Linked DNA regions of Prochlorococcus marinus str. MIT 1214. The protein of the gene in region 2 binds, or shares a complex with, the protein of the main gene of each other region. Links are inferred from orthologs where the notes say so. Each region holds a gene or a part of one and is shown on either strand. Other genes may lie near its edges.

The links.
Region 1: the proteins of O5639_RS09785 (region 2) and lpdA are in contact, whole or in part, in a crystal structure (PDB 1EBD), measured with the Geobacillus stearothermophilus proteins. The link is inferred for Prochlorococcus marinus str. MIT 1214 from one-to-one orthologs. Residues at the interface, in WP_033016211.1 of Geobacillus stearothermophilus: Ile130, Ala131, Met132, Pro133, Arg136, Arg140, Glu141, Asn155, Arg157; in WP_049624544.1 of Geobacillus stearothermophilus: Pro340, Ser341, Asp344, Tyr345, Arg403, Asp406, Val408, Glu431, Ala432, Gly433, Asp438.

The regions. Positions count from the first base shown.
Region 1 is NZ_CP114777.1:856,859-867,189, reverse strand. What follows is about bases 2,803-5,801. They hold lpdA (dihydrolipoyl dehydrogenase), read left to right. Parts: upstream 2,803-3,580; coding sequence 3,581-5,023; downstream 5,024-5,801. Other genes in these bases: trpC (indole-3-glycerol phosphate synthase TrpC), read left to right, coding at 5,065-5,801; O5639_RS05055 (TrmH family RNA methyltransferase), read left to right, coding at 2,803-3,584. Also shown: O5639_RS05070 (aspartate aminotransferase family protein), read right to left, coding at 1-998; murA (UDP-N-acetylglucosamine 1-carboxyvinyltransferase), read right to left, coding at 1,128-2,504; more of O5639_RS05055, read left to right, coding at 2,748-2,802; more of trpC, read left to right, coding at 5,802-5,952; sodX (nickel-type superoxide dismutase maturation protease), read right to left, coding at 5,986-6,363; sodN (superoxide dismutase, Ni), read right to left, coding at 6,338-6,829; O5639_RS05030 (FKBP-type peptidyl-prolyl cis-trans isomerase), read right to left, coding at 6,904-7,458; O5639_RS05025 (apolipoprotein N-acyltransferase), read left to right, coding at 7,622-9,100; tRNA 2-thiouridine(34) synthase MnmA, read right to left, coding at 9,097-10,311; O5639_RS05015 (NAD(P)H-hydrate dehydratase), read left to right, coding at 10,311-10,331. UniProt on the Escherichia coli protein: Lipoamide dehydrogenase is a component of the glycine cleavage system as well as of the alpha-ketoacid dehydrogenase complexes.
Region 2 is NZ_CP114777.1:1,775,344-1,785,614, forward strand. Bases 3,342-6,280 are described here. They hold O5639_RS09785 (dihydrolipoamide acetyltransferase family protein), read left to right. Parts: upstream 3,342-4,095; coding sequence 4,096-5,466; downstream 5,467-6,280. Other genes in these bases: O5639_RS09775 (AMP-binding protein), read left to right, coding at 3,342-3,389; O5639_RS09780 (YlqD family protein), read left to right, coding at 3,470-3,904; queA (tRNA preQ1(34) S-adenosylmethionine ribosyltransferase-isomerase QueA), read left to right, coding at 5,520-6,280. Outside these bases: O5639_RS09760 (2-deoxyribose-5-phosphate aldolase), read right to left, coding at 1-83; hpf (ribosome hibernation-promoting factor, HPF/YfiA family), read right to left, coding at 100-684; lipoyl(octanoyl) transferase LipB, read left to right, coding at 667-1,389; more of O5639_RS09775, read left to right, coding at 1,437-3,341; more of queA, read left to right, coding at 6,281-6,617; cysK (cysteine synthase A), read right to left, coding at 6,627-7,613; O5639_RS09800 (PLP-dependent transferase), read right to left, coding at 7,702-9,168; O5639_RS09805 (trans-sulfuration enzyme family protein), read right to left, coding at 9,165-10,271.

The DNA.
Region 1 (10,331 bases), 920 kb from region 2 along the record:
AGACCTTGAATAAGCCCAACGCCTCTAGTGGAAATAAATATGTCTGAATATTTATTTGAAAGTTTCATTAATCCGTCTTTTAGTTGAGCACCTCTCTCGGTGACTTTATTTAGGAGGTCTCTTTTTTGTATTTCTTTCCCAACGGTTAGAGCAGCTCTACAAGCGAAAGGATTCCCCCCAAAAGTGCTGGCATGATCACCTGGCTGAAAGACATCAGCCAATTGATTAACCAATAGAGCTCCAATTGCATGACCTCCACCAAGCCCTTTGGCGAGTGTGAAAGCATCAGGTTCAATACCCAGTTGTTCATATCCCCAAAGAGTACCTGTCCTTCCCATTCCAGTTTGGACTTCGTCAAATATCAATAAAACATTGCTGTGGGTACATTTTTCTCTTAAGAGCTTAAAAAATGATTTTTCCCCAATATTTATGCCTCCCTCACCTTGAATAGGTTCAATAAATACAGCTGCAATTTGTGGACCTGTTTTTTCTAAATCATCAAATAGATTTTCAAAAGATTCAATGTCGTTATAAGAAAAAAATTTAAATCCCTGAACCATTGGCTCGAAACCTTTATGGTATTTCGGTTGTCCCGTAGCACTTACAGCTGCGAGAGTTCTACCGTGAAAGCTTTCCTTTGAGCAAAGGATGACTGGATTGTCGATGTTACGTTCAATATGCCCATATTTTCTTGCCAATTTAATTGCAGCTTCGTTTGCTTCAGCACCGCTATTGCAAAAAAATACACCCTTGGCAAAACTTTGTGAAGTTAACCATTGAGCTAGTTCTTCTTGCTCTGGTATCCCGTAAAGGTTAGACACATGTTGAAGTCTTCTTAATTGCTTTGATAAGGATTTGATTAATGCTTTATCACTGTGACCTAGTGAACAAGTTGCAATGCCAGCGACAGCATCAAGATATTTTCTGCCTTTTTTGTCCCACACCCATGAGCCTTTACCCCTGATGAGTTCTAAGGGAAAACGATTATAAGTTTTCATCAATGAAGTGGGAGCGGTCGGACTTGAACCGACAAACCCGAAGGTGCCGCATTTTGAGTGCGGTGCGTCTACCAATTCCACCACGCTCCCATATGTTTATTTTATGTCAAAAATAGCAAAAATATGAAACTAAGCTGCATTTTTTTGTGTATCAATATTGTCTTCACTAATTATTTTGTTAGAGAAAGAACTATGAGATGTTGTTTGATTAAATTTTCTAGAAATAATAGAACCTGCATTAGTTAATTTGTCTTCTAATTTTTCATAGCCTCTATCTAAGTGTTCGAGGCCCGTGAAAATACTATTTCCTTTGGCAGCGAGGCATGCAAGGATAATGGCAGCAGAAGAACGTAAATCTCCTCCCTCTACATTTGAACCTATAAGTTCTTTTACTCCTTTGATATGAGCAGTATTGTTTTCTAGATAGATACAGGCACCCATTTTATTTAGCTCAAAAACATGTTGCATTCTCTTCTCAAAAACTCTTTCTTTGATTTTGCTTGAACCTTTAGCTGTGGCCATTAATGACATAAATGGAGCCTGAAGATCAGTTGGAAAGCCAGGGAATGGACTTGTCGTTATATCAACTCCTGAGATCTCTCTTGGAATGATTTTTAAATGATGATTGCCATGATGAGATATTGAACAGCCACATTCTTGTAATTTTGAAATAACAGCGCTCAAATGATGAGGGATTACTGGACCAATAATGAGAGGCGATCGTGTTATTGCTGCAGCAATAAGAAAAGTTCCTGCTTCTATCCTGTCTGGGATAACACAATGAGAAGTTCCTCTTAAAGATTCCACCCCAATGATTGTGATTCTTTTTGTTCCAGCCCCAAAAACCTTTGCTCCCATTGAATTAAGCATTTTTGCAAGATCCTGGATCTCTGGTTCTCTCGCTGGATTGGATATAGTTGTTTTGCCTAAAGCTAAGCAAGAAGCCATCAAGATGGTTTCCGTAGCTCCAACGCTGGGATATTTAAGAGTAATATTTGATCCATGTAATCTTTTGTTTTTGGTTGAAACTTTAGCTTTTACAACATCATTTATAACTTCAACTTCTGCTCCTAAAGCTTTTAGACCATTGATATGTTCATCAACAGGTCTTGCTCCAATATTGCAACCACCAGGCAAAGGAATTTTTGCTTCTCCAAGTCTTGTAAGTAGGGGGCCAACACAGAAAAAACTTGCTCTTAAGCTATGAACTAGTTGATAGGGTAATTCAACGTTATGAATGGACTCTGAATTAATCTCGATAGAATTATTTGTTTTAGTTAACTTTGCACCCAAATTACGAAGAATCTCTGACATGACTTCAATGTCCGTAAGTTGCGGGATATTTTTAATCAGGAGTTGTTCTTTAGTAAGAAGAGACGCAGCCATTAAAGCTAGCGAAGAATTTTTCGCACCACTAACTTTTAAAACCCCACTAAGCGGACGCCCTCCTTTCACCTCTAGATGTGGCGGAATAATATTCCTCTTCATTGTCGCCACACTACTCATATTGGAGCGAACTGCTTACCCAGCCATAATGCCAAGTGGATTTAAAATAGTCCAGTCAACCTTATTGAAAATTGATGGGTTCAAATTAAATATTGATAATGTTGAAAGTTTGAATAGAATTTTTAATATAGTTTTTATTGAATTTAATAAGAAAATTCAGTGGCTATTTCAATGAAAGAAACTTTTCTGCTTTTCAAAAATTAAATAATTTGAGGTTAGAAAATTAATAATTCATATTCGCCATTGATTACAAGTAAAAGAAACCCTTTGGTTAGAAAACTAAGGGGTCTTTTGAAAAAAACTGGCCGTGAAGAGCATTCTTCTCTTTTGCTTGAGGGTTCTCATTTGTTAGAAGAGGCTTTGAAAACAAATTTCTTGCCAACAGAAGTTTTTGCAACTCCTCAATGGTGTGAGGAGCATGAGGAGATTTTTAAAAAAATAGCTTCAAGATCTTTATTAACCCTAGTAAGTACTAAAGTTTTAGAAGCATCTTTGTCTACAGTGACACCTGATGGTGTCGCAGCGATATTCCCAATACCAGGGTTGCCAAAACCGGGGAAAGCCCCAAAACACATTTTGGCTTTAGATAGGATTCAAGATCCTGGCAATATGGGAAATTTATTCCGATCAGCCCTTGCTGGTGAATATGAAGTTATATGGTTGGCTTCTGGAGCAGATCCCCTAAATCAAAAGGTTTTAAGATCTTCAGCCGGCTCAGTTCTTCATGTGCCTTTTGAACGGATTGGAGATTCAACTTCTTCAAGTATTGAAATGCTTGTTTCAAAACTCAATATTGCAATCGATGATAAATACCAAGTAGTAGGAACAATTTCACCGAATAAAATTACTGATAAGAAAGTGAAACCTTATTGGGAATTAGACTGGGATCTCCCTACAGTATTGGTTCTTGGTAATGAAGGCTCAGGTGTTCATTCTTCAATTGAAGCCTGTTGTTCAGACTTTGTTACGTTGCCTCATAGCTCATTAGTTGATTCACTAAATGTGGCATCTGCGGCAGTTCCTCTCTTGTTGGAGCGACAAAGAGTAAAAATGGTTAAGGGTATTCAAAAAAAACCGTGAGTGAAATTTCTTTTGACTTTGACTTAATTGTTGTCGGAGCTGGATATGGAGGTTTTGATGCTGCTAAACATGCAGCAGAGGCTGGTTTGAAAGTGGCGATTGTCGAATCAAGAGATATGGGTGGAACCTGCGTCAACAGAGGCTGTGTCCCGTCTAAAGCATTGCTAGCTGCCAGTGGTAAAGTTCGTGAACTTGCAAATGTTCCTCATCTTGCTGAATTTGGGATACATTCCGCTCCAGTTAGATTTGAACGTAAAAAAATTGCTGAACATGCAAAAAACTTAGTTGAGACAATTCGAAAAAATCTAACTAAAACATTAGAAAGATCGGGTGTTGAGATACTTAGAGGAGAAGGACGTTTAGAAGGCAATCAAAAGGTCGGTTTAAGAGAAACAAATGGAGTTGATAGAATCTTTTCCGCCAGAGATATCATCTTGGCTACAGGCTCAGACCCTTTCGTACCGCCTGGAATTGAAATTGATGGACGAACTGTTTTTACAAGTGATGAGGCTATTAATTTAGAGTGGTTGCCAAGATGGATTGCAATAATTGGTAGTGGCTATATAGGTTTGGAATTCGCTGATATTTATACAGCTTTAGGTTGTGAGGTAACCATGATTGAAGCTCTTGATAAAGTAATGCCAACTTTTGATCCCGATATCACGAAAATTGCTTCACGAAATTTAATTGATAAAAGAGACATTGAAACTCGAGCTGGAGTATTCGCTACTAAAGTTAAGCCAGGTTGTCCCGTCGAGGTCGAGCTTACAGATGCAAAGAATCGAGAAGTAATTGAGGAGTTACAGGTTGACGCTGTTTTGGTCGCAACAGGTCGAGTACCGTCGACTAAAAATCTAAATCTACAATCCGTTGGAGTTGAAACAACGAGAGGTTTTATTCCAATTGATGATCAGATGAGAGTATTGGTAAATGAAAAACCAATTCCTAATCTATGGGCAGTTGGAGATGTTACAGGTAAGTTGATGTTGGCCCATACCGCTGCAGCGCAGGGGAGTATTGCTGTAGAGAATATTTTAGGAAAAGTAATAGAAATTGACTACAGAAGTATTCCTGCAGCGACTTTTACTCACCCTGAGATAAGTTCCGTTGGACTTTCGGAAGAAGAAGCAAAAGATCTAGCGAAAAATGAAGGCTTTGAACTTGGAATTGTTAGAAGTTATTTTAAAGCTAACTCTAAGGCCTTGGCTGAATTAGAAAGTGATGGAATTATGAAGTTGATTTTTAATAAAGATACAGGAGAGGTCCTTGGGGCACATATTTATGGATTACATGCGGCTGATCTGATACAAGAAGTTTCTAATGCAATTTCGAGAAGACAGCGAGTCAATGACTTAGCAAAAGAAGTTCATACGCATCCAACATTAAGCGAAGTTGTAGAGGTTGCCTATAAACAGGCATCTTTACAAATAAAGAAGTAGTAAATCAAATTTTATTTTATAGATCATTACTTATTTAAATTATGGAAATTAGAAGAAGACCTCCTAATCCAAGCATAAAAGTAGCTAATTTAGAGTATGCAATCCCTCACCCCGATTCAAAACCTAAAAATATTTTGGAGGAAATTGTTTGGGAAAAACATCTAGAAGTGGAGATTGCAAGAAAAAAAGTTTCGCTTGAAGATTTAAAGAAAAAGATTAAGGATTTACCCAAAACAAAAAATTTTATAGATGCATTAAGAAATAGTAATTCGAAACCAGCACTAATCTCAGAAATAAAAAAAGCTAGTCCAAGTAGAGGGATAATTAGAGAGGACTTTGACGCGATAATGATAGGTAAAATGTATCAAGATGGAGGTGCTAATTGTATATCAGTCTTAACAGATAAAAAATTTTTTCAAGGAGGTTTTGATGTCTTAGTTGAGGTTAGAAAGGAAATCACAATCCCAATCCTCTGCAAGGATTTTATTCTTTATCCCTATCAGCTTTACCAAGCAAGAGCTGCTGGCGCTGATGCGGCACTTTTGATAGCCGCAATCCTGACTGATTCTGATTTAAAGTACTTATCTAAGGTTGCGGAACATTTGGGACTAGCAATATTAGTAGAGGTTCATGACTCAGAAGAACTTGAAAGAGTTCTAAATATTAATGTATTTAAGTTAATAGGTATTAATAATAGAAATTTAAAGAGTTTTAAAACTGATCTTGAAGTCACAAAGAAGTTGGCTAAGAATTATGCTAACCAAATCAAGGAAAATTCTATTACTTTGGTAAGCGAGTCAGGTTTATTTACTCGTGAGGATTTAGATTTAGTAAAGAGTTATGGGGCGGACGCTGTTTTAGTTGGTGAATCTCTTATGTCACAGCAAGATATATTAGGTGGAGTTAAAAAATTAATTGGTAAGTTATAAATTAAGTCAAATATCTATACCAATCTCTTAAATCTATTTAGAGAAAATTTTGTCTACTTTCCCAATGATTAAATCTAATTCAATTAAACCCAATTCTCGACTGTCAGTGCTTGCTAAGGAGTTATCTCCCCTTAAATCAAATTTGTTTTGATAAATGCTATAAATTCTTTTAATTATTAACTTGTTTTTTATTTTTGGATGAGAGGCAACAACGATATCGCCAATCTCCAACTTAATATTTTTTTGGTTTAACTTTTTATATGTTACTAAATCTCCCTCTTTGAGAGTTCTTTCCATAGAACTACCGACAACACGTAAATATTGTCGGTAACCGATTATTAAAGTAAATAAAGTAAATAAGTCTGGCTTGTGAAGAGGACTTTTATCAGCTTGCGGTAACCCAGCTATCATTTCTTCCTTTTGAAGACCAAAACATAGAGTGAATCTTTTGCACAGCTGCTAATAATTCTTCTGCTTTTGTTTGATCAATATTTACCTTGCATGCACTACAAAGCTTTGCTGCTTTCCAAAAAGTGTCATGAAGATCTGGATATGTAGCTAGGTGTTCAGGCTTAAAATAATCAGTCCAGAGGATTAGAAGTTCTTTTTTGGCCTTTTGTGATTCTTCTTCCTTAATCGCAACGAAGCGAGAAAAAGTGTTGTTATAAGCTGAAATGGAAGCTTGATCGTTACCAGCTGGAGCTAGAGCAATAAGTTTTTTCGTCATAGATAAAACTGCCTCAGCAGCAACTCTTGCAGAAGCAGGGTCATATACACCGCAAGGTCCGTCACAGTGAGCGTGAACAGATTTTGCTGGAAGCTTGTTAAAGATTGATTTAATTGTTTTGCGCAACATCTGAAAATAATTTGTGAACATTTTTTTTTACATTAATGGCGTTTGTCAACAAACGCCATAACTTTTTCTAGAGCTTTCTGAATAATTTAAGAAATTCACTTAACACCCAATAATTCAACTTCAAAAGTTAAAACTGAATTAGGGGGGATTGGACCTATTCCTCTACTGCCATACCCCAATTCTGGTGGGATGACTAATTTCCTTTTACCTCCAACTTTCATTCCTGCGACTCCTTCATCCCAACCCTTTATCACCATCCCTGCACCTAAAGAAAATTCAAAAGGACCTCTTCCATAACTGCTGTCAAATTCTTTCCCATCATCAAGAGTACCCTTGTAATTTACTGAGACACTTGTTCCTGGGGTGGCTTCTTGACCATCACCTAAAACTAATTCAGTAATTTTCAGACCACTTGAAGTTACTTGAGATGCTCCTATCTCAGCTCCTCCTAGAGGAGCGCTACTTGCATTGGTTTTATCTGAAGCCATAGTAAAAAGTGATGGATTTGGGTCTTCTGGGTCTAATTCAAATGGATTAGTTACAGATTCGCTGGTTTTTGTGGATTGCCTTACATCCGCTTGGATTGGTTGGACTATTTGTAAGGCATTCGTTGGAGTCGGCGAGATGATTTGGCTGATCACTGCAATCATCAAGCAGCTAAGGCAAACAGAAAAGCTAATTAAGATTTCTCTCACAGCAATATTAAGCAGTCGGAAATATTCTTACAGATTAATACCCAAATGACATCTATTTAAAAGATAACTAACCAGGGAGTATGAATTTTGCTGGTGTATATTTTATTAAATTAGATTTATGAATAATATCTATTCTCTTTTTATTAAAGCTTTTGCTGGTGGAGCTCTAGCAGGAATATCCCTTGCTGAAGGCAATTATTTCTTCATGCTTTTGGGAATATCTTTACTTTGGCCGGCTAGTAAGAATCCATGGGGGGGCTTTTGTTGGGGCGCGATGGCTATTTTATGGAGTCATAAGTGGTTGTTATCTTTGCATCCACTCAGTTGGGTAGGGATAAACTCAAATTTAAGCTTGCCTATTACAATTTTTATATGGCTTTTTTGTGGAGCCTTTGGAGGGACTCTGGTTTTGAGTTGGTCAGTTTTAAGGGGGGTTTTGGCTCCTGGAAGACTGCAGTTTTCTAAATTAGAAAATAAGTTTATTTATGCCGTCTTATTATCAACAATATGGGGTCTGACTGAAGAAATCCTATCTAGAGGCCCTTTGTTTTGGATGGGTGTAGGGCCAAGTTTATTACCACAAGATAGATATTTGGCTGGATTAGCAAGATGGATAGGTTCGGGCGGCTTGGCCTCTATCCATCTTTTAGCTGGATGGTGGATTTGGCAACTTTCAATTGCTTTTCAAGCTAGAAAAAAACTCAAGAAATTGATTATTCTTGGTGTTGCATATTTTTCGGTAGCTCATTTAATTGGATTTATCTTGTTGTTGGATTCTCCAATTGATTCGGCAGAACAGGTTGCGATGTGGCAAACAAATATGCCAATAAGACAAAAATTTAGTCAGGAAGAAATAAATGCTTTGCCTTCAAAAGTAAATAGAGCTTTAACTGATGCGGTTGAAATGAAGGCATCTTTTTTAATTGCTCCAGAGGGAACGTTGCCTTTGGATAGAACAAAGATTCGAGATTTTCCTATTAAATTTCTCTCTGGAGGTTTCAGGAAAATAAATGGTTCTCTACGAAGTTCAATATTGGTTTTTAATCCTGGTGATGAGTCTTTTTCAGGTGTGTTGGACAAATCTAGATTAGTTCCTCTGGGCGAATGGATTCCTGCATTGCCTAATTTTATGAAAAATGGCCTTTCTGCAGTAGGTGGAATTGAAAGTGGGAATCCATCAAGATTTCTTGATTGGGAGGGCCCATCTTTTGCAGGTGCTATTTGTTATGAATTGAGTAATGGAAAAGCTATAGCTAAAGCAGTAAATCAAGGAGCTAAATGGATTTTAGTGATTGCAAATTTAGATCCCTATCCTATTTCTTTGCAAAGACAATTTTTATCTATTGCTCAATTAAGGAGTATTGAAACATCAAAAAATTTAATATCTGTCTCCAATACTGGGCCAACATCTTTGATTAAAAGTAATGGAAGAATTGATACCCTCCTTAAATCAAATAAAGAACTTGTTCAACTCGTTGACCTTGAATTAAATAGAAAGAAAACATTGTATACATTAACCTCTGACCTGCCTTTAATCACAGTTATTTTTGTAAGTTTAATATGCATTTTGCGATTACATAAGTATAATTTATATTAAGACTCTTTCGAAATAATTCCTCCTCCTAATACATAATCACCCTTATAAAATACTGCTGCTTGTCCAGGAGTAATTGAAAATTGATCTTCCTCAAAATGAATATGACATTTATAACAATAATTTCCTTTAGTACTTTCAATAATTGGTATTAACTTTGCTTTCACTGCTCTGCTTCTGTATCTGATTTGGACCTCAACTTCTATTGATTTTTTAGGCGCTTCAATTGATACCCAATTTATATCTTTGACAATACACTCTGACTTGCCAGAATCTTCTCTTGGGGCAACAATAACCCTGTTGAAAGAGGCATCAATTTCAACAACATGTAGAGGAACTTCCCATGCAATACCTAATCCCTTTCGTTGTCCTATCGTGAAATGCTGAATTCCATTATGGGAACCTATAATCTTCCCATTTTTAAGGACAATTTCTCCTTCCTTTTTGGGTAGATACTTATCAATAAAAGCATTCATTGATCCGTAATGTTCAGCAAGACAAAGGTCTTGACTTTCTGGCTTTTCAGCAGTTTTTAGTGAATGTTTAAAAGCTTCGATTCGTGTTATCTCTTTGGTTAATTCTCCAAGAGGAAAGATTGTTTTCCCTAAGATTTCTTGTGGGAGATCATATAAAAAATAGCTTTGATCTTTATTGAGATCTTTACCTCTTAAAAGCTTATGTCTTTTAATTCCATCACTCGGAAGATCATTTCTGTCGAAAGATTCATTTGAATATCTAATCCTTGCGTAATGCCCTGTAGCGATCTTTTCGATATTTTTATTTTCTTTAACCCATTTCAGCATTTCTGAGAATTTCACTGATTTATTGCAGCGAGAGCAGGGTAAAGGAGTAATTCCTTCTTCATATCCTTTTACGACATTATTGATTATTTCTTTTTGGAAAATTTCTTTTGAATCGACTATGTGATGCTCGATTCCTAGTTGATCACATATCCCTGCGGCATCAATTAATCCATCTGAGCAGCAAGACCCTTTACCTTTCATTAGCCACAAAGTTAATCCCACTACATCCCACCCAGCCTCACAGAGAAGAGCAGCCGTTAGGGAGCTATCTACGCCCCCGGAAAGTCCCACTACAACTGAATGATTCCCAGAAAATGCTTGCAGTCTTTTTAATGTTTTTGCGACTGTTTCTTCTGAAGTCAAATGATTTAAAACTTTTTTTGTTTCTCTTGTTTCCACATTCATGGGCATTGATAGTAGCTTCTATTCAT
Region 2 (10,271 bases):
TTATCGATATGAGGATTTAAGACTGCTTGATAAATCACATTAGAAATATTGGCATGAGCTTCTTCCAACCTGTGTTTACTCATTTGACTTATGTAGTATTTATATTTTTTCTTGGATTACGCCATATCCTCCGTGATTTCTCTTGTATATGACTCGCAAAGCTGATCCTTTTTCCTCTCTAAATAAATAGAAGTCATGATCAATTAGGTCTAATTGTACTCTTGCTTGCTCAATGCTCATAGGATCCATATCAAAATATTTGCGTCTTACTCCTGGGCTAGGTAGATGTGGTTCTTTACCTTCAATTAGTGAATGATCTGAGGAAGAAAAATTTTGAGTTTCTTCGTTTTGGACTGATTTCGTCGACTGATTATTATGAACATTGTGACTGCTATGTCGCTCTTTGTACTTACGTAATTGTCGTGCAAGTTTATTTGCTACCAGGTCGATGCTTGCATAAAGATTTTCACTTCTTTCTTGGGCTCTTATCACTGTTCCGTTTGCAAAAACAGTCACCTCTGCTGTCTGTTGCGGCACGCGAGGATTTCGAGCGACTGAGAGGTGGACATCAGCTTCTTGAACCATTTCTTGAAAATTGTGAGTTGCTTTATCAATTTTTGTTTTGGTGTAATCACGAAGTGATGGAGTTAATTCAAGATTGCGTCCATGAATAAGAAGCTTCATTCTGTTTCGCCTGAATCAGGGCCTAATAGCAACTTAGATCTAACCCCTCAATTTGCACAATTTTCTTCCGCTTTTCTTTTTGAACCTAAAAATATTGTGCCATTTGAGACTGCCTTAGGTTGGCAGAAGAATTTTCAGAAAAGTCTTATTGAGGAACCGTTTTCACCACAAGCAGTATGGTTGCTTGAACATTTTTCTTGCTTCACTATTGGTCGGGGTAGCGACAAAAAACATTTGTTATTCGAAGAAAATAAATCTCCTTTCCCTGTTTTTAGTATTGAGAGAGGAGGTGAAGTCACGCATCACATGCCTGGTCAGATCGTTGGATACCTGGTTTTAAATTTGAGTCTTCATAAAAAAGATCTATCTTGGTATTTGAGAGAATTGGAACAAGTGCTGATTGACGTTCTTGACTTGTTGGGAATAGAGGGGAAGAGGGTAGATGGCTTAACAGGTGTTTGGTGTGAAGATAAAAAGGTTGGTTCAATAGGAATTGGTTGCAAAAGATGGGTGACTCAACATGGATTTTCCCTAAATGTAGATTGCGATCTTATTGGCTTTGAGAAGATAATTCCTTGTGGACTGGATAAAGTGAAATTAGGTAAATTGAGTGATTGGATACCTGGCATCAAAGTCTGTGACGTTAAGCCTCTTTTAAGGGAATCTGTGAAAAGACGTTTTAAATTGCACTGGGAAAACATATAAATTGACCTTTCAGCATTACTAAAAAAATAAAAAATTATTTTTTGGCTATGACAAAAACCAAACTTAAAGATGCTTTAGCTTTTTGGATTCCAAATAGTAAAGAAGAAAAAGCAATTAATAGAAGATCTCATCTTGAGAAGATCACTCAAGTCGATGAGATTTGGGAACTATTAAAAGTTCAGTTGGGCGATGTATTAGCAGTTGATTCACCGCATACTTTTCACCAAGACAGTTTTACATATGAAGAACTTGCTGAAAATATTTCTAAGGCAGCATTTGCCTTTACTCAGATCGGGGTAGGACCTGATGATGTGGTTGCTCTTTTTGCAGAAAATAGTCCAAGATGGCTTATTGCAGACCAAGGTCTTATGCGAATAGGAGCAGCAGACTCTGTAAGAGGTGCTACTGCTCCGCCAAGTGAGCTTAGATATATTCTTGAGGATTCAAATGCGATTGGATTGATCGTTCAAAACTTCGATGTATGGGAGAGACTTTCTCTTAATGATGATCAAATAAATAATTTGAAATTTGTTCTTCAACTTGAGGGTAAAGCTAGTGAAGGCGTTCTTGAATGGGAGAGTTTTTTGAAGAAAGGGTTGAATAAAGAAAATGTAAGTAACCGGGAGAAAATAATTGAGAGGAAACCAACAAGAATAGCTACCATTCTATACACTTCTGGAACGACAGGTAAACCAAAAGGCGTTCCACTAACACACTCTAATTTATTACATCAAATTAGGTCTCTTGCCTGCGTAGCAAACCCTTCTCCTGGGGCCCCAGTCTTAAGTGTTTTACCCATTTGGCATTCATATGAACGTAGTGCGGAATATTATTTTTTTTCTTGTGGTTGTACTCAAAGTTATACATCAATAAGGCATCTAAAGGAAGATTTGCCAAGGGTTAAGCCAATAGTAATGGCAACAGTTCCAAGGCTTTGGGAATCAATAAAGTTAGGTTTTGAGGACGCTGTTGAGAAAATGCCAAGGCTGAGAAAGATTTTGATAAAAGGTGCGATTTCTAATAGTAAGGCATATAAATTGGCAAGAAGAAAATTTTATTCTTTAACTATTAATAGTGTTTCTAATTTAGAACAAACCATCTCTCTTATAGAGATTCTAATACGGTATCCAATTCATAGAATTTCTTCTATTTACTTATGGCCAAAAATCCTTACCAAGATTTGTGGAGGAAGATTGAGATTCCCAATTAGTGGTGGAGGTGCAATTGCTCCGCATATTGATTCTTTCTTTGAAGCTTTAGGTGTTGAATTATTAGTTGGTTATGGTTTGACGGAGACTAGTCCAGTCCTCACTTGTAGAAGACCTTGGAGAAATATACGTGGAGGTGCAGGTCAACCATTACCAGAGACTGAGATAAAGATTGTAGATCCAGAAACTTTCCAAATAAAAAAGCTGCGTCAAAAAGGTTTGGTTCTTGCTCGTGGTCCTCAAATTATGGCTGGTTATTTAGGAAAACGATCAGAATCGAAGAAGGTTTTAGATGCTGGCGGCTGGTTTAATACTGGAGATTTAGGGATGTTGCTTGCTGATGGATCCTTAATCCTGACTGGAAGAGCAAAAGATATGATTGTGCTAAGTAGTGGAGAAAATATTGAGCCTGGTCCTTTGGAGGAATGCTTAATTGCAAGTCCATTGATTGAGCAAGCTTTGCTACTGGGTCAAGATCAAAAACATCTTGCTGCTTTGATTGTTCCAAGAATTGATTACGTCAAAGCATGGCAGGCAGAAAGAGGTGTGAAGGCACAAGTTGTTCTTGGACTATCCCCTGAAAATCATGAATTAAGACAATCTCTAAGATTGGAAATGAATAAAGTTCTTGCAAATCGTTTTGCATCTCGAAGAGAAGAGAGATTATTTGAAATTGCTTTAGTAGAGCCATTTACAATAGAAAATGGCTTGTTAACGCAAACTCTTAAGCAAAAACGTGAAAAAATTATTCAACGTGATTTAAAACTTATAAATGAAATATATGGTTTGTAATTTGTTTGTTTGGCCAATTAAATTGACCAATACTATCTTTTACTGAGAGCCTATGGATCTAATCATAATTTATTGATCAGGTGGACTCAATTTCTATAAAACGTTCAATAACGGTCAGAGCAGTTGTAACACCTTCATGGAAAGAGGAGGCTGAGCGCGAATTAAGTAATGCAATTTCAGCAATAGATCAGCAACTTGGTGAATTAGAAAAAGAAGGACAACAAATTGTTGATGGTATTAGACGTCAGAGCTCTAATCCCCTTGATCCAAGAGTTCAAGAGCAAGTGGCTCAAGTTCAGACTCAAGTTGCTTCTAAGAGATCAGAATTTGAAGAACAAAAAAGAAATCTTCTGTTACAGCAATCTCAAGTTCGTGAGTTAGAGATGGAACAAATCGTTGAGCAAGGACAAATTGACAGTTTTTGCGATTTAAAAGTTGGTGATAACTTAGTCAGAAAAATGGGTGTGAGTATTTTGGTACGAGATGGCGTAGTAGAGGCAATTGATCAAGTTTGAAATCTGGTCGAACTACATTTGATCCAATAAACAATTTTTGATATTAAGAAGAAATCCACATAAAAAAACCTATCGTTGTAAGGACACTCATGTAGAACTAACATTGGTATGTATTGATACTTGCAAAGCTTCTAGATAGAAAATTTTGAAGCCTTGCTACAAACTCTCCATAAAGGAAATAGGAACAAATTATGGCCACTCATGACATTTTTATGCCTGCTTTAAGTTCAACAATGACCGAGGGCAAAATAGTTGAGTGGCTAAAAAAACCTGGAGATAAAGTTGAGAGAGGTGAGTCAGTTTTAGTTGTTGAGTCAGATAAAGCTGATATGGATGTTGAGTCTTTCCAAGATGGCTTTCTTGCATCGATTGTGATGCCTGCTGGTAGCTCTGCACCTGTTGGAGAGACAATTGGATTGATTGTTGAGACAGCAGATGAGATCGCAGCGGCTCAAGCCAACGCACCTTCTCCTTCCCCTCAATCAGCTAGTCAAGAAAAAGAGAATTCATCGACTCAAGTTCAAGAAAAACATGCCTCTGTTGACTCTCCTAAAGCAAAAGTAATTACAGAGGAACCTCCTGCACCTCTTGTCTCAGAATCCACTGTAAATCAGGATCAGTTTTTAAATAATGGTCGCATAGTCGCTTCCCCAAGAGCTAAAAAACTTGCTTCTCAAATGGGAGTAGATTTGGCAACTGTTAGGGGCTCAGGACCTCATGGACGTATACAAGCTGAGGATATTCAAAGTGCAAAAGGGCAACCCATAAGCGTTCCTTGGATTGCTGAAAGTAATGCTCCAGCGAAAATTGTTTCTGACGTGCCTCGGATAGAAAAAAAATCTGTTGACTCTGGTAAGCCACCTGCTCCAGGAAAAAGTTTTGGATCCAGAGGGGAAACAATTGCATTCAACACTCTTCAACAAGCTGTAAATCGGAACATGGAGGAAAGTTTAAATACTCCTTGTTTCAGAGTCGGATACTCAATTCTTACTGATGAATTGGATGATCTTTATAAACAAGTTAAACCTAATGGAGTAACTATGACTGCTTTACTTGCTAAAGCAGTTGGCTTAACCCTCGCTAGGCACCCCCAGGTTAATGCAGCTTTTAGTTCTGAGGGGATTGCCTATCCTTCACAAATAAATGTAGCCGTTGCGGTTGCAATGGAGGATGGAGGCTTGATAACTCCAGTGCTGCAAAATGCTGATACGACCAGTCTTGCTGATTTATCCCTACAGTGGGCTGATCTTGTTAAGCGTGCGAGGAATAAGCAATTAGAACCTCAAGAATATAGCAGTGGTACGTTTACACTCTCGAATCTAGGTATGTTTGGTGTGGATCGTTTTGATGCGATTCTGCCCCCAGGCACTGGAGCAATTTTAGCGGTAGGAGCTTCCTTGTCTAAAGTTGTTGCTTCTAAAGATGGTTCGATTTCAATCAAGAAACAGATGCAAGTAAATCTTACCGCTGATCACAGAGTGATCTATGGAGCTGATGGAGCACTATTTCTGAAGGATTTGGCATACTTAATCGAAAAGAAACCTTATAGCCTCTCGTCTTGAGATTTAATTAGTCGAACCACAAGTGATTTTTTCTTACTTTAATCTGATTTGATGTGTTAGATCAAAAAGATAGTCTTTTAAGCTCATATAACTATGATTTACCAAATGATTTAATTGCACAATCACCTATCAAGAGTAGGCATGATGCTAAATTGATGATTGTTAAAGATGGCCTAGGTGATTCTTTAAACCTTGTGCATGCAAAGGTATGGGACATAAAGGATATCTTGAAGACTGGTGATCTTTTAGTTGTTAATAATACGCGAGTTGTTAAAGCAAGATTGAAAATTCGGTTATCAAGAGGAGGTTTAGGTGAATTATTGCTAATGGAACCGAGGGGTAATGGCCGATGGCTTTGTCTTGCTCGTCCTGCTAGACGTATGAGAGGAGGTGATCAATTATGCTTGGATACGTCACCAGATAATTCTTTAATCTTAAAAGTTATTGATAAGGATGAGAGAACAGGCGGAAGAATTATTCAATTTTCAAATGAGTTTACTAGTTGGATGGAGATGGAAAATTTACTTGATTTATGTGGAGAAGTCCCATTGCCTCCATATATAGATAAGGATAAATCTAGTGGTCATGAGGAAAGCTATCAGACTAGATTTGCTTCGAAACCAGGAGCTATCGCTGCTCCCACAGCGGGATTACATCTAAGTGATGAACTTATAGAAAATTTAAAAATCAGAGGTATTAGAATTGCACAAATTACTTTGCATGTCGGCTTAGGAACTTTTAGACCATTAGAGAAAGAAGATCTATCTCATTTGCATTTACATAGTGAGTGGATAGAGGTTACTGAAGAGGCCATCAAAGCTATAACTAATTGCAAGGAGGATGGGGGGAAAGTCTTTGCTGTTGGTACTACAAGTGTGAGAGCCCTTGAGGCTGCTTACCTCTCAGGAAGAGGAACTTTGAAGCCGTATGAGGGCAAAGTGGATTTAGTAATTAAACCAGGATTTAAATTTTCCGTCATTGATGGATTGCTCACTAATTTCCACTTACCTAAAAGTTCCCTATTACTTTTAGTTAGCGCTCTAATTGGTCGAAAACGTCTGTTGAAACTTTATAAACATGCTATTTCTAACAAATATCGATTTTTCTCTTATGGAGACGCGATGTTGATAACTCCGGAGTCAGTTATATAAACTCAAAAGTCAAGCTAATGATGGATCTTTAATAACGCCTGTAGGAACATTCTCAAACATTACGGATGAGATATATCTTTCGGCAAGGTCAGGTAGAACTACAACGATTGTCTTTCCTGAAAACTCTTCTTTTTCGGCCAGTCTTAAGGCCACAGCTGCAGCGGCACCACATGATATGCCAACTAGTAGACCTTCTTCTTGTGCTAAACGTAATGCCATTGCAATAGACTCATCATTAGAGACTTGCTCAACTTGATCGACTACGGATAAGTCAAGATTCTTAGGAATAAATCCAGCTCCAATGCCTTGAATTTTGTGAGGGCCGGGTTTTACTTCTTCTCCATTGAGAGTTTGTGTTATTACTGGGCTATGAGTGGGCTCTACGGCAACAGATAATAATGAATGATTTTTTTCTTGCTTTATGAAGCGAGAAACACCTGTTATTGTTCCACCAGTCCCGACGCCGGAGACTAAAACATCAATTTGACCATCGGTATCATCCCAAATTTCAGGACCTGTTGTTTTGAAATGTATTTCTGGATTAGCTGGATTATCAAATTGTCCTGGCATGAAGTATTTTTGAGGGTCGCTATCTGCTATTTCCTTAGCTTTCGCAATGGCGCCAGGCATTCCTTTTGCTGCTTCAGTAAGTATTAATTCAGCACCAAGAACGGCCATCATTCTCCGACGTTCAATTGACATGGACTCAGGCATTGTGAGAATTAACTTGTAACCTCGAGCAGCAGCTGTATAAGCAAGGGCTATACCAGTATTTCCAGATGTTGGTTCAATAATGACTTTATCTTTATTGAGTAAACCTTTCTTCTCAGCATCCCAGATCATATTCGCTCCAATTCTACATTTGACGCTGTAGGCAGGGTTACGGCCTTCTATTTTTGCAAGTACTGTTGCTTTTGCTTTTTTTGTAATCGAATTGAGCTTAACTAATGGTGTACGACCAATAGCAAAACTATTGTCTTCATAGATTCTGGACATTTTTTAAATGACTTAATTAACTAATACTCTAAATCTATATAAGAATTTCGGTAATTGGTTATTTAGATAATCTTTATTAGTTTTTTTTTTATATTACTGAATTAAATCTTGACCATAATTCATCTTCATTTTCTAGCCCTACTGACACTCTTAATAAGTGTTCTGAGACGCCACAGCTTTCAGCCCATTTCAATTCTTTAAAGTGAGCCAACTGAACATATGGACAAACCAATGTAAAATTTGTACCTAAACTTGGTCCTTTGTTTACTCTTAATGAATCATAAACTCTTTTTGATTCTTCAATCCCCCCTTTAAGTTCAAAAGATAATAGACATCCAAAACCTCCTCCTTTCTTTAATAATGAATTAAAATTTTTACAATGTTGAGGATGTAAAACCTTTGAAACTTCTTTTTTTGTTTCTAATTTTTCTTTCAGCTTTAAGCAAGAAGTATTTAACCTTTTTAAACGATCCTTTATGTCTCTACTAGTTAACTCCAACTCAATAGCATCTGAATCAGACAGTGTAGATAATGAAACTTTAGGAATTATCTCAGTTAATTCTTTTTTCCATTTAGAGTATGGGCTAATAACAGAGCTGCCAGCAAGAATATCTCCTCTTCCAGCAAAACTTTTTGTAAGAGAACTAAAAATTACATCTGCGTAAGGAGTTAGGTGAACATTTATAGATGATCCGATTGTATCGTCAACAATGACAGGGATATTTTTATCTTTAGCTAATTTTGAAATAGAGATGAGGTCAACACATTGCAATAAAGGGTTGCTTGGTATTTCTATGATTAACGCGGCTGGATTCTTTTTCTCGATCTCCTCTTTTATATGACTTAATTTGGTTTGTACAATGAGATCACTCCCGTGGAAAATAATCTGAGGTAGCTTGAGTACGTCAACATATGGGAAGCCTATTTGAAGTGTCGAAGAAGCTCCTTTGATACAATATATCGCTGAAAGAATAGTCGTTAAGGCAGCCATGCCTGAACGATGTAGTCGTATGAGGCTATTATCGCAATCATATATATTCGCTAAGCGTTTAATAAGTTTGCCTCGAGCGTAATGCCCATCTGAAGCGGAGGGCATTCTCTCTCTCCCAAGGGCAATTGCAGCTTCACGTGATGACAATCCAAGACCAGTGTGTTGCCAGAAGGCTTTTGCTGAAGGAGTACTTCTTTGGTCAACAATTAGGAATGAAATACCAAGAAACTCTTTTATTTTTGAAGAACAATCAGAAAATTTTCGATGACAATATTTTTGAGCACTCAAGGCAGAAGCTCTATTGGGATAGGGCCAACTACTTTGCTGTGATTCACCATGAAATCCAAGTGATTTACGAGCCACCTCCGCAACAAAAGGGTTAAAACCAAATCTAGGATAAATTGCTTTTAATGAATCTATACAGGCTGGAACCTTCTCTTCGTAGGCGATTACATCTTCCCATCTGGGTAAAGCAACAGATACGGCATGTGGCCTATTCGGTAGAGGCTCTCCTAAATCTTTAGCACTCCAGCAAGGATCAGTAAGCAAATTTCTTTCAGTCAAGAGATGTTTCCCAAGGCTTGATTTAAATCAGCACTCAAGTCCTTAATATCTTCACATCCGATGGAAAATCGAATAAGTGAATCAGTAATTCCAATCTTTAATTTGGTTTCTTTGGGAACTGATGCGTGTGTCATTGTTGCTGGGTGGCAAACAAGGCTTTCAATTCCGCCGAGACTTTCTGCCATCTTAAAGTAATGAAGACTTTTGCAAAATGAATAAGTTTGGGCTTGAGTAGCGTTAATAGTGGCAGTAACAATTGCTCCTCCCAGAGTCATTTGCCTTTGTGCTAATTTACACTGTGGATGATCACTCCTGAAGGGATATTGAACTGATTTTATTGCTGGATTGCTGGCTAATTGATTAGCTATTTTAGATGCATTATTTATTTGTTTTTCTAAGCGAAGTGGAAGAGTTTTTATCCCCCTGGTAATAAGCCAGCAATCAAAAGGTGAAGGATTTAAACCAAGAGCTTTTTGGGCGAAATTTAGTTTGTCTCTCCATACGGTACTCTCGGTGCATACCGCACCTCCAAGTGCGTCTGAGTGACCATTGATATACTTGGTCGTGCTAGTTAAAGATAAGGTCGCGCCAAGTTTAAGAGGTCTTTGTAAAAGAGGTGTTGCAAAAGTATTGTCTACAACAACAGGAATTTTCATTTTATTTGAGAAATTACAAATCGCCTCAATATCAAGAATTTTAAGCAGGGGGTTGGTCGGACTTTCGATCCAAATCATCGCAGGTTTGTGATTTGAAATGACTTTTTGAAAATTGGGCTTGGTAAAGTCTATCCATTGAGTTTTTAATCCAAAACGATTGAAAACTTGTTCAAATAATCTCACCGTACATCCATAAAGGTTCTCCTCACAAAGGATTAAGTCTCCAGCTTTAAGAGAGGAAACTATCGCTGTAATTGCTGCTACTCCAGAACTAAATACACTTGCGAACTTACATTCTTCCAGGTCAGATAAGACTGATTCAAGAATTCGAAAATTTGGATTTCCTGAACGAGTGTAGTCAAAGCCACCCTCATTGCCATGAACGAAAGTTGATGTTGGGAAGATTGGAGGCATTATTGATCCAGTCTCTTCAGAAAAATTTTCTTT